DNA from 4 places in the Leisingera sp. ANG-M6 genome. Region 1 is predicted to be linked to each of the others. Evidence: riboswitches for the same ligand, from Rfam matches in the RefSeq annotation. Region 1 holds a riboswitch; each other region holds the start of a gene.
What was found. Region 1 has a riboswitch for cobalamin ahead of RA24_RS12210 (ABC transporter substrate-binding protein). Riboswitches for the same ligand answer to the same signal wherever they lie in the genome.
Positions count from the first base shown of each region.

Region 2: it holds a riboswitch for cobalamin, as region 1 does, so the genes downstream of both, RA24_RS01530 (DUF1636 family protein) here and RA24_RS12210 (ABC transporter substrate-binding protein) in region 1, are expected to answer to the same signal.
Region 3: it holds a riboswitch for cobalamin, as region 1 does, so the genes downstream of both, RA24_RS19185 (ABC transporter substrate-binding protein) here and RA24_RS12210 (ABC transporter substrate-binding protein) in region 1, are expected to answer to the same signal.
Region 4: it holds a riboswitch for cobalamin, as region 1 does, so the genes downstream of both, RA24_RS10955 (aromatic ring-hydroxylating oxygenase subunit alpha) here and RA24_RS12210 (ABC transporter substrate-binding protein) in region 1, are expected to answer to the same signal.

Region 1 covers NZ_JWLG01000014.1:30,122-34,257, reverse strand. Annotated here, with positions in the region: gene RA24_RS12215 (ATP-binding cassette domain-containing protein) at 1-480, opposite strand, end outside; gene RA24_RS12210 (ABC transporter substrate-binding protein) at 494-2,053, opposite strand; cobalamin riboswitch at 2,319-2,529, opposite strand; gene RA24_RS22265 (hypothetical protein) at 2,849-3,250, opposite strand; partial or broken gene istB (IS21-like element helper ATPase IstB) at 3,368-4,136, opposite strand, start outside; partial or broken gene istA (IS21 family transposase) at 4,127-4,136, opposite strand, start outside.
Region 2 covers NZ_JWLG01000003.1:24,334-28,469, reverse strand. Annotated here, with positions in the region: gene cobN (cobaltochelatase subunit CobN) at 1-1,625, opposite strand, end outside; gene cobW (cobalamin biosynthesis protein CobW) at 1,779-2,813, opposite strand; gene RA24_RS01530 (DUF1636 family protein) at 2,816-3,226, opposite strand; cobalamin riboswitch at 3,324-3,533, opposite strand; gene cobO (cob(I)yrinic acid a,c-diamide adenosyltransferase) at 3,585-4,136, shown strand, end outside.
Region 3 covers NZ_JWLG01000022.1:92,127-96,262, forward strand. Annotated here, with positions in the region: gene RA24_RS19180 (chemotaxis protein CheW) at 1-1,281, shown strand, start outside; cobalamin riboswitch at 1,420-1,612, shown strand; gene RA24_RS19185 (ABC transporter substrate-binding protein) at 1,752-2,762, shown strand; gene RA24_RS19190 (FecCD family ABC transporter permease) at 2,759-3,808, shown strand; gene RA24_RS19195 (ABC transporter ATP-binding protein) at 3,805-4,136, shown strand, end outside.
Region 4 covers NZ_JWLG01000013.1:217,458-221,593, forward strand. Annotated here, with positions in the region: gene RA24_RS10935 (hypothetical protein) at 71-337, shown strand; gene RA24_RS10940 (DUF1523 family protein) at 349-993, shown strand; gene RA24_RS10945 (TetR/AcrR family transcriptional regulator) at 1,067-1,618, opposite strand; gene RA24_RS10950 (dihydrofolate reductase family protein) at 1,622-2,173, opposite strand; cobalamin riboswitch at 2,430-2,628, shown strand; gene RA24_RS10955 (aromatic ring-hydroxylating oxygenase subunit alpha) at 2,736-3,971, shown strand; gene RA24_RS10960 (hybrid-cluster NAD(P)-dependent oxidoreductase) at 3,976-4,136, shown strand, end outside.

The DNA of each region.
Region 1 (4,136 bases):
GTCCAGGATCAAAAGTTTCGGAGCATCCATCAGGGCCATCGCCAGCAACAGACGCTGCTGCATACCTCGACTCCACTGATGCGGGTAGCTACCGCCCGGATCCGGCAGGCCAAGGGCCGATAGAATGTCCCGCTGATGTGAGGTGTGTTTTACCCTTTTGCGGCGGGCCAGCTGGTCCCATTGCCAGCGCAGGCGGCGCAGCGGATCAAAGCCATGGGCCGGGCTTTGCGGCACATATGCAATGCCATCCAGAGTGGTTTTTGCGGGCGAGGCAAAAGCACGCTGCGCGCCGTTGAACAGAATGTGCCCGCTGGTCGGACGCGCAGGGCGGGTCAGGCCCATCACGGCCCGCAAAAGAGTAGATTTGCCCGCACCGGAGCCGCCCACAACCGCCAGCCATTCTGTCGGCGCCATCTCAAGACTGACATCATGCAGAATACCCTGCCCGCCAATTTCGGCGGACAGGGCCTCGATTTTCATCAAAGGTGCCTGTTTACTCGGCAATCGCCAGCTCCGGGCTCGCCAGATAGGTTTCTGCCGGGTGGATGCGGTAGCCCTCAACCTTGCCATTGCCGACCGAAACCTGTGTCTTGTGGAACAGCGGGATCACCGGAAGGTCACGGTTGATAATGGCTTGAACCTCGGCATAGACCGGTTTGCGCTCTTCGCTTGAAAACAGGCTACGGCCCTTTTTAAGCAGTGCGTCCAGCTCAGGGTTGGAGTAGCCGGAAACATTATAGCTGCCATCCGTCGCCACCAATGTGCTGGGGAAGTAATCCGGATCGCCTTGCGGGGCGGTGCCCCAGGCCTGTAGGTGCAGGTCGATTTCGCCAGCTTTAAGTGCCTCGTTGTTTGCGCCGAATTCACCCATTGCGATTTCCGCGCCCAGACCGATCTGCTGCAGCATGATCTGCGAGATTTCCAGTGTCGGCCGCAGCGCAGCCCGGCCTTCGTAGCTACGGATCTTCAGCACGATGTCTTCGCCGTTCAGCTCCCGGATGCCATTGCCGTCACTGTCGGTAATTCCCGCCTCATCCAGCATGGCCAGCGCTTTGGCCGGGTCATAGGACAGGCTGATATCGCCGTTTACCCAGGATTTCATGCTGGCTGGGAAGATGCCATTGGCCGACTGCCCACCGACACCTGCCAGGGTCGCCGCAACGATGGTGTCACGGTCCAGGCCCAGCGAAACGGCATTCAGAAGCGTCTGGTTGGACAGTGGACCGTCATTCACCCGTGGCTGCAAGAAGAACAGTCGCGCGGTTGCCTCCGAGAACAGCTGGCCTTTGCCTTCTTCAAGCAGCTTGGCGAAATCCGGTTCCGGGTAGTTGGTGACCAGATCAACATCACCCGCCTGCAGTGCCAGTGCCGCAACCGAAGGGTCGCTGATCGCGTCGATCACCAGACGGTCAAGTTTCGGCGCGCCGCCCCAGTAATCGGCAAACCCAGTGGTCACATAAGTTTTGTCCGTTTCCGCATTTTCAAAGACAAACGGACCAGTGCCCACCAGCGGCATTGCATCGGTGCCGTCTTTCATGACAGCCGCCGACGGTTCGGTCAGCGACCACAGGAAAGCTGAGTTCGGTGCACTGGTGCGGAAGACCAGCGTTTTATCGTCAACCAGCTCGATGGATTCGATGTTCAGAAGCTTGACCAGGCGCGGGTTATTCCCGGGGTGGCCCTCTTCGCTCAGCTTTTCAAACGACTCTTTGACAGCCTGGGCGGTGACCGCAGAGCCATCATGGAATTTTACACCCTCGCGCAGGGTGATTTTCCATTCCCGTTCAGACAGGTTTTCAAAACCGGTGGCAAGGCGCGGCTGAAGGGTCATGTCATAGCCGATACCAATCAGCGTTTCCGACACGCCTGCCCGGTTGCTGAGCCAGCCATTCTGGCGGGCACGGGGATCAGGAATGCTGCTTTTGGGGCCAAACGGCGCGGCAATCACCATTTCCAATTTGGTTTCTGCGGCTGCAGGGCTCAAAAGCGCCGCAGCGGCGAGGCAGGTTGCGGCGAGGGTTTTGGTCCAGAAAGCGCGTGAATAATTCGGCATGTCCTTGGTCCTTAGGTTTCTGACAAGGGAATTTTGGGGTGAGGTGTACAAGTTATGTGATAATATAACAAGCGCTGATTCAGTGGACAGCTGCGTCAGCTCAGGTGTTAGGCAGGCAGCTGCGGAACCTGCATGGACAAGATGATGTCAGGGACGGCAACCGCACCTGCGGCTACGTCCAAGCAAGCCCAAACAGTGGGAGCAAGTTTCCGAGATACGCAGGATGCGTGCCATGAGGCCTCCTTCCAGGACGCCCCGTCCCGGTGTGGTTGAAATCGCGATGGCAGGTCTCCTGACTTGCGGGTCTTGGCTGCGCCATCCTTCCCAGCCATACGGCCAGTGGGTGCTTGGCGTCGCTATCCGCTTACAGTTGCGGGGGCAGTCACGGATTTAGCGCCTGTTGGCTACACCTCACCGTGTTCCCTTTTCATCCTCTCAGCATTTTGCCTTGAGGAACCATCGAAAGCAGGTAGGCGAACGCTGACAGAATTGTCAATTGCCCCGAACCAATAGGTAAGGGCTCGAGGTGGGCCAAAAGCTGCAAGTTTCAAGAGGGTCAGTTTCAATGGAAATGACCTTTGCAGCTAATGGTTCAGCCAAATTGCCTCAGTAGCCTGTATTGTAATGAACCGGCCTGTCAGGCAGTGCCTCTATTAAGTTGGCTTCCCTGCGCGAAGCCGACACTCGGGGCACCCCTAGCTGCAATTGGGGCGGAAGTCAGCTCCGTCCGGCGACCTGTGGATTCGGGTGACAGATCTCTCTGCAGCATGCTTGAACGGCTGTTTTTTACGCCGCTCAGCGGCGCCCAAAATGATGCAGTTGCGACGATTTTGTTGCGGCGAGCACGCGCAGCGAAGAAATCCAAGGTACAAGTTGGGCTCGAACCTGCCGTCCATTGCATGAAGCTGCGACGTCAGCTGCCTGCGTAAAGAGGACACAGGATGGCGCCTTGGCTGCGTTTGCAGCGAAAACCGGCCTGTCTTGGGTCAGAAATGCTTGACAATTGGGGTGGAAATGCCTGGCAGGTGCAGGCAATTTTTCCTTAAAAACAGTCAGCATCGGGTCAGCTTTGCCTGACGTTTGACACAAATTGTCGGGCGACACATAGTTTTGCCATTTGCGACAGAACCTTTCCTTTTTCGTGTCTCCAACATCCCCGCTCGCGCCTCCTGTTCCGCCAGTGGTGTCAATCGGCATGGAACTTTGACCCCCTATAGGCATCCAAAATTGACCCCCTGTTTGACGTGCGGTTAGCTGGCCCGATGCGGTGTAGCCTCCACCAAGCGAAGCCGTATCGTGCCAGCGTCGGCTCGACTATTCTCGGGTTTTGAAGCGCCAGCTCTCGTTGCCCGTTTCGACGATGTCGCAATGGTGGGTAAGGCGGTCGAGCAGCGCGGTAGTCATCTTGGCGTCGCCGAAGACCGAGGGCCATTCGCCGAAGTCGAGGTTGGTCTTCACGATGATCGATGTGCGCTCGTAGAGGCGGCTGATGAGATGGAACAATAGCTGACCACCGGTTTGTGCGAAGGGGAGATAGCCAAGCTCGTCGAGGATCAGGAAGTCGAGACGGCACAGCAGATCTGCCGTGCGCCCCTGTCGGTCGGCGCGGGCTTCCGCATCGAGTTTGTTCACCAGGTCCACAACGTTGAAGAAGCGCCCCCGTCTGCCGCGGCGGATGCACGCCCGAGCGATGCTGACGGCAAGGTGGGATTTACCGGTCCCTGTGCCGCCGATCAGCACGACATTGCGTTGCTGCGCCAGAAACTCTCCGGTCGCCAGATCACGGACCAGCGCCTCGTTGACCGGCGTGCCTTCGAAGCTGAACTCATCGACCTCTTTCGCCAGGGGCAGCTTGGCAATCGTCATCTGGCATTTGATCGAGCGCGCCTGCTTCTCACTGATCTCGGCGTTCAGCAGATCGCCCCCTCTCGGCAGCATGCTGCGCATGCGCCTGCCGGGCAATGGATGATCTGTTGCGGTTCGTGCTGACGCTTCACCGCCGTGGCGATGGTCTCATCGTAGGCGGCCTTCATGCCGTAGAGCTTCAGCTGGCTCGTCGTGCCGGAGGCACGCCTACGGCGTG
Region 2 (4,136 bases), on a different contig from region 1:
AGGGCGACTGCCTTGCCCGGCAGCCATTCCAGGGTGCCGTGGGCGCCGATGTGCACGAGGGCGTCGGTTTGGTCGCGCAGCCACAGGTAAAAGGCGGCATAGGCGTGGCGCGGGGTGCGGTCGAGGTCGTGGTAGTCGTCGACGCGGGTTTTGACCTCGCCGCGTTCGGGCTGCAGGGCGATCAGGGCGTTGCCTGCACGCAAGGCCTTGAAATGAAAGGCGCCGTTGCGGCAATTGGCGTCTTCTTCCGGGCTGCCCCAAGCCTCAGTCAGGGTGTTTTGCAGGTCTTGCGGCAGTGTGGAGAGGGCCTGGCGGTAGTCCTCCAGCGGGACGCTGAGTGTTTCCTCCATCAGCCGCAGGCCGGTGTTTTCCAGCGCTTCGACGGCGTAGCCCTGGGCCGCCAGTTCGCGCAGGATCTCGTCGCAGGAGGCCAGCGCGTCGAGGCCGACGGCATGGGCGAGGTTGTGGTCGCGGCCAGGGTAGGTGGAGAGGATCAGCGCCAGGCGCTTGTCCGCATTCGGCAGTTTGGCGAGGCGCAGCCAGCCCTCCACACGGTCCACAGCAGCCTTGATGCGGTCTGCATCGGCGCGGTGGGCAAAGCGGGAGTATTGCAGGTCCGGGTCCTTCTTACCCGGCGATTTGAAGCTGACGACGCCTGCAAAGATGCGCCCGTCAACCTCCGGCAGGACGACGTGCATGGCGAGGTCGGCGGGCGACAGTCCTCGGTCGGCCTCGGCCCAGTCTTTCTTGCGTGCGGTGGAGAGGGCGACCTGGAACACCGGGCAGCCGGTGGCGGAGAGCGGCGAGGCGCTGCCGTCGGTGCCTTGGGCGGAAAACGCAGTGGCGTTGATGATGGCTGCCGGGCTCAGCGAGGGCAGTTTTTCGCGCAGCCAGTCCGCGGCAGTGGGCGCCTTGAGGCTGGCGGCAAAGGCGCCATAGGCCGCATAGCCGCGGGCGCGGAGCTCCTCGATCATGGCATCCACCGGGGCGGTGTCGGCAGCGGTGAGGTAAGAGCGGTAGAAGCTCACCAGCACCAGCGGTTTGTCCTGCGGCGGCAGGTCCGCAAGCACGCCTTTAGCTGGGTCGTAGAAGCCGTGTTCGGGTGTGGTCTTGAGACCCAGAACCGGGCCTGCGTAGAGACCGGCAGCCAGCGAAAGCTGTGCAAGCGCCGCCTGAGCAGCGACGGCGCCGCCGGCGTCGCACAGGGATTGCAGGCGGCGCAGGGTGGAGACTGGCAGGGTGGACAGCTCATCCAGCCGCGCATCCTCGCGGCCGTCTGCTGGCAGGATGGCCAGCGCGATGCCCTTGCGCCGGGCAAGGTCTTGCAGGGTAGCAAGGCCGTAGGACCAGTAGCTTTCGCCGCCAATCAGGCGGACAAGGACGCCCTTGGCGCCTTCCAGTGTCTGTTCCGCGTAAACGTCGACCGACAGCGGGTGCTTGAGCGCCACAAGGTTGGCGAGGCGCAAGCTGGGCAGCTTGCCGTCCGCACGGTGCCAGCCCGCCGCAAAGGCGCCGAGGTCGCTGTCGGAGAAGGACAGCACCACAAGGTCCGCGGGCGTCTGCCCGAGGTCCTGCGGGGTGTCGGTCTCGTCAAGGCCGTGGCTTTCGCGGAAGACGACGTGCATCAGTTTCTGCCTTTCCCGGCCAGCAAAATGGTGTCCCGGGGCGGAAGCCCCGGATTGCGCCCGACCCGCCCCCATGGGCGGGCGCGATTGCGCCCACCCCGGGACGGGCGCGATCCTTTCCGCTCATGAAGTTTACGGGTCAGGGGCATCAGCTTACGCCCCCAGCTCGGCGCGGATGGCCTGTTCGTCGATGTCGTCATGCTCGGCGATAACCACCAGCGCGGTTTTGCGCGGCTGCGCGCCCCAGGGCTGGTCATACTGGGCGCGCAGGCGCTCGCCCACGGCCTGAACCAGCATCCGCATCGGTTTCCCCTCCACCGCGACATAGCCTTTGACGCGCAGGATATTGCGCTCGCGGGCGAGTTTCACGATAGCATTCTGCAGCGCTTCGGGGTCGGAGACTTCGCCCATTTCGACAACGATGCTTTCAAAATCGTCATGCTCGTGGTCGTGGTGGCCGTCGTGGTGGCTGGGGCGCGCCTCCAGATCGTCTTCGGCAGCGGCATTCAGGCCCAGAATGATGCGCGGGTCGATGACGCCTTCGCTCATCGGCAGGATCGGCAGCTTGCGCGGTGCCTCGGCCTCGATCACCGCGCGGGCCTTCTCGACACCTGCGTCGCCGGCCAGATCGGCCTTGGACAGCAGCACGATGTCGGCGCAGGAGATCTGATCCTCGAACACTTCGCTGAGCGGGGTTTCGTGGTCGATGCTGTCGTCCGCCTCGCGCTGGGCCTGCACGGCGTCCAGGTCGGGGGCGAACTGGCCCTTGGCGACCGCCTCGGCATCGGCCAGCGCAATCACGCCGTCGACGGTGATGCGGGAGCGGATCGCGGGCCAGTCAAAGGCTTTCAGCAGCGGTTTGGGCAGCGCCAGGCCGGAGGTTTCGATCACGATGTGATCGGGCTTTTCGGGCAGGTCCATCAGCTGTTCGATGGTGGGGATGAAGTCATCGGCCACGGTGCAGCAGATACAGCCGTTTGCCAGCTCCATGATGTTCTCCGCTGGGCAGTTTTCATCAGCGCAGGATTTCAGGATGTCACCGTCAACGCCAGCGGTGCCGAACTCGTTCACCACAACCGCCAGGCGCTTGCCCTGCGGGTTCTGCATCAGGTGGCGGATCAGGGTGGTCTTGCCCGCACCGAGGAAGCCGGTGATGACGGTGACGGGGATCTTGTTGAGGTCGCTCATGTTTACTCCTCGGAGAAGAACTTGGCCGGCGGGATGCGGGCAACGGATTGCTTGCGGAAAGTCTGCGGGCGCTCGCGCCAGGGCACGACCCCATCGGTAGTGGCGGCATAGGCTGCGGCGCCTTCCAGAATTTCGGGGACATGCTGGTCCGGGTCGAGGTCGCCGTAGACATAGGTCCAGCGTTCTTCGCCGCCGACCAAGGCCACGGCGCAGCCGCGCTTGCAGGAGGACAGGCATTCGACGCCGCGCAGGCGAACGCCTTCGGGCATTCCGGCTTCTTCCAGGGCTGTGTGAAGGATGGCGCCGGGGCGGGCGGCCTCCGGGTCGGCGCCCTCGCGGCGGCAGGTGAGGCAAACGGTCAGCGTGACCGGTCCCTGGGTGCTGGCAGTCTTGCCTGCCATATCGTCAGCCATCAGCGCGTCTCCTGTCGCGGCAGGGCGTGCGGGATGGCCAGAAAGGAACTGTGTCGTGCCAGTCCCTCACCCGGTCGCAGAACACCCCGTCTGCCCGTTGATCTCTCTCTCGCTGGCAGGTCTCCCGGCTTGCGGATGCCAAGGCGCTCAGGCCTTGCCGGCCATCCTGCCTTCCCGGGACGTATTCCCAGTGGCATGGCGGCCTCATCCGGTCACGGTCGCGGGGGCGGCTGTGCTTGAGCCTTGGCAAGGCCTTCACATTCCCTCTTCGCCTGTTTTCACAGGAACCAGCTGAACCCCCTTGCGCTATGGCGGGCTTCTTTGTCAAGACATGGGGTCAAACAGCTGGAGAGCCCCCATGAGCGAAAAGTCTGAAACCGGCATCTCAGAGGAAGAAGCCGCCCGTCACGCCTCCAAGATGGCCAAGAAGAAGGCCGCGCGCGACCGGATGATGAAGACCAAGGAAGGCGAGAAGGGCCTAATCATCGTCCACACCGGGCCGGGCAAGGGCAAATCCTCCTCCGGCTTCGGCATGATCATGCGCTGCATTGCCCATGGGATGCCGTCCGCCGTGGTGCAGTTCATCAAGGGCGCCTGGCAGACCGGCGAGCGCACCCTGATCGAGGAGAACTTCAGCGATCTCTGCCAGTTCTATGCGATGGGCGAGGGCTTCACCTGGGAAACCCAGGACAAGGCGCGCGACATTGCCGCCGCGCAGAAGGGCTGGGAAAAGGCCAAGGAGATGATCCTGGACGAGCGCAATACCATGGTTCTGCTCGACGAGATCAACATCGCGCTGCGTTATGAGTATCTGGACCTGGAGGAGGTGCTGGAGTTCCTGGTGGAGCAGAAGCCGCCGATGACCCATGTGGTGCTGACAGGGCGCAACGCCAAGGAGGAGCTGATCGAG
Region 3 (4,136 bases), on a different contig from region 1:
GAGTTTCCGGCTATTGAGCGCGCGCAATCGCGCAAGGTTGCAATTGTCGAACATGGCGAACACTGCATTGGCCTTCTTTTCGACAGAACGGGTGAAGTCCTGAACGGAAAAGGCGTGGCGCGGGTCGATTTCCGCCCCAATGGCGACGGCATCAAGGATGTTGTTATCGACGGGGTTTTGAAATTCAATGACGGCGAAAGGCTGGTTCAGGTCCTAGACCCGCACGAACTGCTGAACCTGGAAAAACTGCCGCGGGCTGACAACGGCCCCGGACAGGAAACGGTCAAACTCAGCAGAGGCAAAAAGCTCGCCTGCGTTTCATTTCAAACCGGCCACACGACCTGCGCCATCGACCTGCGGTTTGTAAAGGAGGTCAGAACCGTTCCCAAGCTGGAACAGTCGCTGCTGGTGGGTGGCAATGTGATCGGCACTGCAAATCTGCGCGGCGTTATCCTGCCCGTCATAGATTTCCGCGGATTCATGGGAGATAGTGCAAAATTTGTGCTTGGGGCCACGATCCCCAAGGAGCGCAGAATGCTGATCATCGACACCGCAGAAGGGCCGGTCGGGCTCATGGTCTTTTCCATCGACAGCATCCTGCCCTATTTCGAGGATGAAGTGCTGCTCTTTGCCAAGCTGGCCCTGCCGCGCGGTGATCTTGTGAACGGGTGTCTGCTGGATAAGAACAACCAGATTGTCATGATGCTTGATCCGGCAAAGCTATTGCAGGAGCCAAGTTTTGTGGCTGCGGCCAAAGCCTGCCAGGAGATTTTTCCACCCGAGAAAACGGAAGAAGAGGCCGCTGAACTGGAGGCCCGCGCGGCAAGGCGCACATTTATCAAGTTCACTTTCGAAAAACGGTTCGCGCTCGACACCTCCGAAGTCAGCGAGGTGATCAACCGCCCAATTGACCTGCTCGAACCGCCGTTTTCACTGAGCTTCGTCGAAGGCATCCTGAATTTGCGGGGAGAGCTTATCACCCTGTTCAATCCACGTGTGCTGTATGGGCTGCCGCCCGGGTCCGGCCGCGATCAGAAAGTGCTGATTTTCAAGCATGACGCGCAGAAGTTTGGAATACTCGTGGACACCGTCGATGAAATAATCATCACGACGGAGAACCGCGTGGCTGAACTGAAGCCCTTGGACCAGCAGAATACCTCCAAGAGCATCGCTGAGGATGTATCCGGGTGCCTGCAGCACAAAACACCAGACGGCAGGTTCGAGTCGATTTTGATCCTGGATACGAACGCACTGGTAGACCGGTGCTTCAAGGCGGCCTAGAGCACTCAGCGCTTTCGGTTTCCGCAATTAACTGCCGCGGGTCCTGGGTCGATGCCTGCACGGAGCGTGGAGTTGCATGACTAGACCCGAAGAATTCTGCTGACCGACGAAGTTTTTCTTGCCGCAAGAGAAGTGATGCGCTACCCGCGCTTTACCGGTCCCGTAAGGGCTAAGAGGGAATCCGCGGTGCCGCCTGGCGCCAAACGGAACTGCCCCCGCAACTGTAGGCGGCGAGTGCTGTCCCATCGTGTCACTGGGCCTGAAGGGTCCGGGAAGACGGGACAGACAGTGACCCGCCAGTCAGGAGACCTGCCGGTGAAAACCGAAACACACCGGACGGGGTTGTCCGGGGAGGTTGCCGGCTAGATGCGCCGCCCGTTCCTGGCGCCGCAAGAAGGGGAAACCCTCCGCCTTGCCGGTCAATGCCCTTCACCCGTTCTCCGGTCATTGACACATGGAGATCGAAGATCATGTTTCTGCGTTCCGGCCTCATGGGCCTTTCATTCGTTGCGGCAGCTCAGGCCGCAGCAGCCAGCGAAAACTTTCCGCTGACTATTCAAAACTGCGGTGAAACCGTCACTTTCGAGGCACCGGTTGCGTCCTCCGTGACCGTTGGCCAAGCCGCAACAGAGGTACTTTATGCGCTGGGTCTGGGTGGCAAGGTGCTGGGCACCTCGGTCTGGTTCAACGATGTTCTGCCCGAGTACGCCGCACTGAACGACAAGGTTGAGCGCCTGGCCGACAATGACCCAAGCTTTGAAAGCGTTGTGGCCAAGCGCCCGGGCCTGGTGGCTGCCCAGTATGAGTGGCATATCGGTCCCGAAGGCATCGTCGCCAAGCGCGAGCAGTTTCATGATCTTGGTATCCCGACCTATGTGATGCCCGCGGACTGCGTCGGCAAGGACAACACCACCGGCGGCGACGGCACCCGGACCGAGATGTTCACCACCGACAGCCTCTATCAGGGCATTGAGGAATTGGCGGCGATCTTCGGCGAGGCAGAAAAAGGCGCTGAGCTGGTCGCCGACTACAAGGCTCGTGAGGCCGCGGCTGTGGCCAAGGCGCAAGAGGTTGCGCTGGACGACGCCTCCGCTGTGTTCTGGTTCTCCTCGCCCGAGATGGAAAGCGACCCGTTCGTGGCCGGCCAGAAGGGCGCACCGGGCTACATGATGCAGCAGCTGGGCCTGAAAAACGTCATTGAGACCGACGAGGAATGGCCGACCGTCGGTTGGGAGACCATCGCGAAAGCCAACCCGACGGTGATCGTGATTGCCCGTATGGACCGCCGCCGCTTTGCCGCTGATGACTACGAGAAGAAGCTTGAGTTCCTGCGCAATGACCCGGTCGCCAGCCAGATGGATGCGGTTAAAAACAACCGCATCGTGGTGATGGACGCCCAGGCGATGGACGCCACCATCCGCGCCATCCCGGCGCTGGAAGACTTGGCGGAAGAACTCAGCGCGATCGGCAACGGCGCATGAGTGCAGCCGCCGTACTGGCCTGGCAGGGCTTCCGGGGCGCTTGCCTTGCCCTGCCGGTGCTGGCCGCGGCGGTTCTGGCAGGCGCAATGATCGGGGAAACCTCGCTTGCGCCTGACCTTGTCTTGTCCGTTTTGGCCAACAAGCTGGCCGGGGCGGGCCTACCGGTGGACCCGGTGGATCAGGGCATCATCTGGAGCTACCGGCTGCCGCGGGCGCTGGTGGCTGCAGCCTGCGGGGCGGCGCTGGCGGTTGCGGGTGTAGTGCTGCAGGCCTTGCTGCGCAACGCGCTGGCGGACCCTTACATTCTGGGCATATCGGCCGGTGCCTCGACCGGGGCGGTGGCGGTCACCATTGCAGGACTTGGCGGCGGCGCCCTGTCACTGTCCTTTGGTGCCTTTAACGGCGCACTGCTGGCGTTTGGCTTTGTCGCCATTCTGGCGCGGGCCGCCGGGGCAGGGGGCAACCGCGCCGCAGCTGCGCAGATCGTGCTGGCGGGCATTGCCGGCTCGCAGCTATTCAATGCGCTGACCGCTTTCATTATCGCCAAGTCCGCCAATGCGGATCAGGCCCGCGGCATCATGTTCTGGCTGATGGGCAACCTCAGCGGCGTGCGCTGGCCGGATGTGTGGCTGGCGGTGCCGCTGGCGCTGGCGGGCTGGATGATCTGCCGCTTTCATGCCCGTGCTCTGGACGCCTTCACCTTTGGCAGCGATTCCGCCGCTTCGCTTGGCATCCCGGTCCGGCGGGTGCAGGTGGTTCTGATCTTCGCCACCGCGCTGATGACCGCGGTGATGGTGTCGATCGTCGGCTCCATCGGCTTTGTCGGCCTGGTGATCCCGCATGCGGCACGGTTCCTGGTAGGCCCCGGCCACCGCAGGCTGATGCCAGCAGCGGCGCTGACTGGCGCCGTGTTCCTGATCGCCGCCGATATCGTCTCCCGCATCATCATCCCCGGCCAGGTGCTTCCCATCGGGGTGGTCACCGCCCTGATCGGGGCGCCGTCCTTTGCGGTGATTCTGGTGCGCGGGCAAAGGACTGCGAGATGAGGATCGAAGCCCGCAACCTGTCTTTCTCAGTGCGCGGCAAAACTCTGCTGCAGGACGTCTCGCTGGCGGTGCAGCCGGGTGAGACGCTGGCGCTGGTGGGCCCGAACGGCTCCGGCAAATCAACCCTGATGCGGCTGCTGTCGGGCCTGGCCAAACCCTCGCATGGCGAAGTGCTGCTGGAGGACCAACCGCTGGCCCGGCTGACCCGCCGGGAGATCGCCCAGCGGATCGCCATTGTCGAACAGCAGGCCGACACGGCTGAGCGCATCACCGCACAGTCCGTCGTCGAGCTGGGCCGCACCCCCTGGCTGTCGGCGCTGAAACCCTG
Region 4 (4,136 bases), on a different contig from region 1:
CGCGAAGTGCGCCCACCCCGGGACGGGCGCGAACCTATGTTACGTGCAAAAGCTCAGGAGGCGTGCTGAGATGTTCGGCTTTATCCGCCTGATCCTGATCCTCTTGGTGGTGCTGACCGTGGTCTACGCCGCGGTGTCGCTCTATTCGCGCGAGATGCGGCGGCTGAAGCTTAAGCGGCGCTGGAAAGAGAAGGGGTTGACCGGCGACCGCGCGGCCTTCATCCAGCGGGGGCTGAAACAATACGACAACTCGTTCCGGCGCAAGCTGATCCTTCTGGTCTATATCATTCCGCTGGGGGCGCTGGCGCTCCTGATCTACGTCATTAACTTCATGTGAGGTCCACCCCCATGCGTTTCATCAAATGGGCTTTCCTGATTACCTTCTGGGTGCTGTTCGGCGCCTTTCTGCATTACACGCTGCCGCAGTATGACGTGGTGCGGATCGTCAACACCTACGAGGAGCGGCAGGAGCTGAACGACTGGACGCGGGTTTTCTGGTCCAAGCCCGACGACCAGTCGGCGCAGCTGATCAACCGCGATGTGCAGTTCATCCAGGCAGTGCGCGCCAACGGCCGCAATATGGTCTACCGCAACGAGGACACCGGCTGGAACTGGCCGCCCTATTTCAAGTTCGACACTGCGAACCTCTATACGGACGCCAATGACAGCATCTCGACCAAGGCGAACCCGGAGTGGGTGGCGGTGATGCATTACGGCTGGCGCAACGAGTTCCTGTCGATCTTCCCCAATGCGGTGACAATCAAGCCGGTGGCGGGGCCGGAAGATAAGCCAACCAACTGGTTCTCGATCATCTTCCTGGTGCTGCTCGCGGCGCTGTTGTGGGCCATCTATGTGCGCTGGCGCCGGTTCCGTCAGGCGCGGATCGACCCGATGATCGAAAGCGCCGAGGACAGCCTCTATGCGGCAGGCGATGCCATTGCTGAGCGCAAGGGCCGGTTCCGGCGCTGGCTGGATACCTGGAAATCGAAGTGACGGGAGGGGCCGCCGGATGGGCGGCTCTGAAAGACACAAACGGATGCGCGGGCCTGAAGCGGCCCGCGTTTGTTTATTCGATCCGGTCCAGCACCCAGTCCAGCGCGGAGGTGAAGCCGTCAGGTGACAGCGCTCCGCGTGGTGCCGCGGCGGCGGCAAAGGCGAAGCCGTGTGTGTAATCCACCAGCAGGCACAGAAGGGTGCGGGCCTCTGAGCCGGATACGCCTGCGGCGGTGACTTCCGCCTCGATCAGCCGGGTCAGCCCGGTCAGGGCAGGACCGATCAGGGACGGGTTTTCCAGGATGCATTTCGCAAGTTCCGGGTGCCGGGTCACCTGGGTGCAATAGCGGGTCATCAGGTCACGCAGCCGCAATTTGGGCGTTGCCGCTTCTGACGGTGCATCCGCGCCTTCAAACGCAATGCCGACGAGGGATGCGATCATCTCGTCCCTGGTGCCGGCGTGATGGGCAACGGCCATTGGGGTGACGCCAAGCGCCGCTGCCAGTGCCTTGAACGTGAGGGCCTTGCTGTCACCTTCGTCAAGCAGCTCCAAGGCTTTCTGCAGCACATCATCCTTGCTGAGGGTGCGGCTGCCCTTGGGCGGGCGACCCATGCGCGGGGGCATTGGTCAGGCCACCTGGAACGTGGTCTGGACCATGCCGGTGGGCAGGATGCGGGAGCTTGCCACCTTGAGGTCGATGTCCCGGTCCAGGCTGCCGAACAGGGGGATGCCGCTGCCGATCAGGATCGGAACCGTTGTGATGGTCAGATCGGCGATCAGCCCCTGGCGCAGGAAGGACTGCACCATCCGGCCGCCGTCGACATAGGCGCGGGTCCAGCCTTGCTCTTGCAGCTCCTGCATAAGGTCTGCGGGTGCGGCGGTGCTGAGGCGCACCTTGTCCTTCAGCTCTTCGGGAATGTCCTGTTCACTCAGGCTGTTGCTGAGGACCACAACCGGTTTGGTGTAGGGCCATTGGCCGAACCCCAGCACGGTGCGGAATGAGCCCGTCCCCATGACCAGCCCGTCTACGCTGTCCATGAAGGCGGCAAAACCGCCATCGTCATCTTCGGCGTCGGGCTGTTTGAGCAGCCAGTCCAGCGAATGGTCCTGCCGGGCCACGAAGCCGTCGAGGCTGGTGGCGATGAAGACGTGGCCGGTGGTCATCGGATTCTCCTGCATATCATTTAACTATACGTCATATAGTTAAATGCAATTCGTGTTCCAAGGGGCCAGCGTAAGATTCGCTGCGTGCGAATCGATCTGCAGCGGCTGGCAGCGCCTAACCGCATGAAAGATAAGCGCTTGCCGCAAACGGGCTGGCGGATGCCGGTTTGAGATTCTGGACATCCCTGTCCCTGCAGGCATGGCAAACATGCATGTCTTTTTCCGGTTTTGGCGGGTCGGATTTGTCTCCGCCGGCGGCGCGGGATTCGGGCATTTTCCGCTTCAGCAAGGTGCCGCCCCTAGGGGTGGAGAATTGGGAAGCTGGTGAAATTCCGGCACTGCCCCCGCAACGGTGACCCCGGGCAAGGCATGGCAATAACCACTGAAGCAACGGCTTCGGGAAGGTGCCAGGCCCCGCCGCCGAATGGCCCCGGGACAGTCCGGAAACCAGCCTTGCCCCGAAAACGTCAACCGCGGGCGGCGGCGGGGCGGTTGCAGGCGCGTGGCCTGCAATCTCTCTATCCATGCCCGCAGCCAAGCCAACCTGCCGCGGGGATGCGGCAAAGGAGAGAAGCAGATGCTTCACGACAGCGAAATTCTGGCCAAACTGGTCGCCCGTCAGAAAAACTATTCCCTGGAGCAGGCGTTTTACACCGACCCGGGCGTGCTGGATCTGGACATGCGCCAGATCTTCTACCGCGAATGGCTGTTTGCCATTCCCGCCTGCGAGATCCCGAAGGCGGGCAACTTCGTGACCCATCAGGTCGGCGCCTACAACGTCATCATCGTGCGCGGCACCGATGGCGAGGTGCGTGCCTTCCACAACGCCTGCCGCCACCGCGGTTCTGTTGTGTGCAAGGCCAAGAAGGGCAACTCGCCCAAGCTGGTCTGCCCCTACCACCAGTGGACCTACGAGCTGGACGGCTCACTGCTGTGGGCGCGCGATATGGGGCCGGACTTCGATGCCTCCAAACACGGGCTGAAGCCGGTGCATTGCCGTGACCTGGCCGGCTTGATCTACATCTGCCTGGCGGATGAGGCGCCGGACTTCGACGCTTTTGCCGCAGTTGCGCGCCCCTATCTGGAGCCGCATGACCTGGGTAACGCTAAGGTCGCCTATGAAAGCTCGATCATCGAGAACGGCAACTGGAAGCTGGTCTGGGAGAACAACCGCGAGTGCTATCACTGCGGCGGCAACCACCCGTCACTGTGCCGGACCTTCCCGGAAGATCCGTCGGTGACCGGCGTCGAGGGCGGTGAGACCCCGCCGCATCTGCAAAAGCATTTCGACCGGATCGAAGCGGCGGGCGTGCCGGCGCAGTTCCAGATCGATGCGCGCGGCCAGTACCGGGTGGCGCGGATGCCACTGAACGAGGGCGCCGAGAGCTATACCATGGACGGCAAGGCGGCAGTGGCCAAGAAACTCGGCCGGGTGCCCTTTGCCGATGCCGGCACGCTCTTGAAGTTCCATTACCCGACCACCTGGAACCACTTCCTGCCAGATCATTCCATCGTGTTCCGGGTGACCCCGATTAGCCCGACCGAAACCGAAGTCACCACCAAGTGGCTGGTGCACAAGGACGCGGTGGAAGGTCAGGACTATGACCTGAAGCGGCTGACCGAGGTCTGGGTTGCCACCAACGACGAGGACCGCATCGTGGTAGAGGACAACCAGCGCGGCATCAACTCGCCCGCTTATGAGCCCGGTCCCTATTCGGAAGTGCAGGAGAGCGGCGTCATCCAGTTCTCCAACTGGTACGCCGACCATCTGACCCGCGCGCTGACCGGCCGCCACCTGATCGCGGCGGAGTAAGCGTATGGGACTGCAGGCAAACTTCGAGACGCTGGACGAAACCCTGGCGTGGAAGGACGACGAGATGCTGGAATGCGTCTCTGTCGTGCCGGAAGCGCCGAACACCGCCACCTTCAGCTTCCGCGCGCCTTCGGGCGCGTGGTTCAAATACCAGCCGGGCCAGTT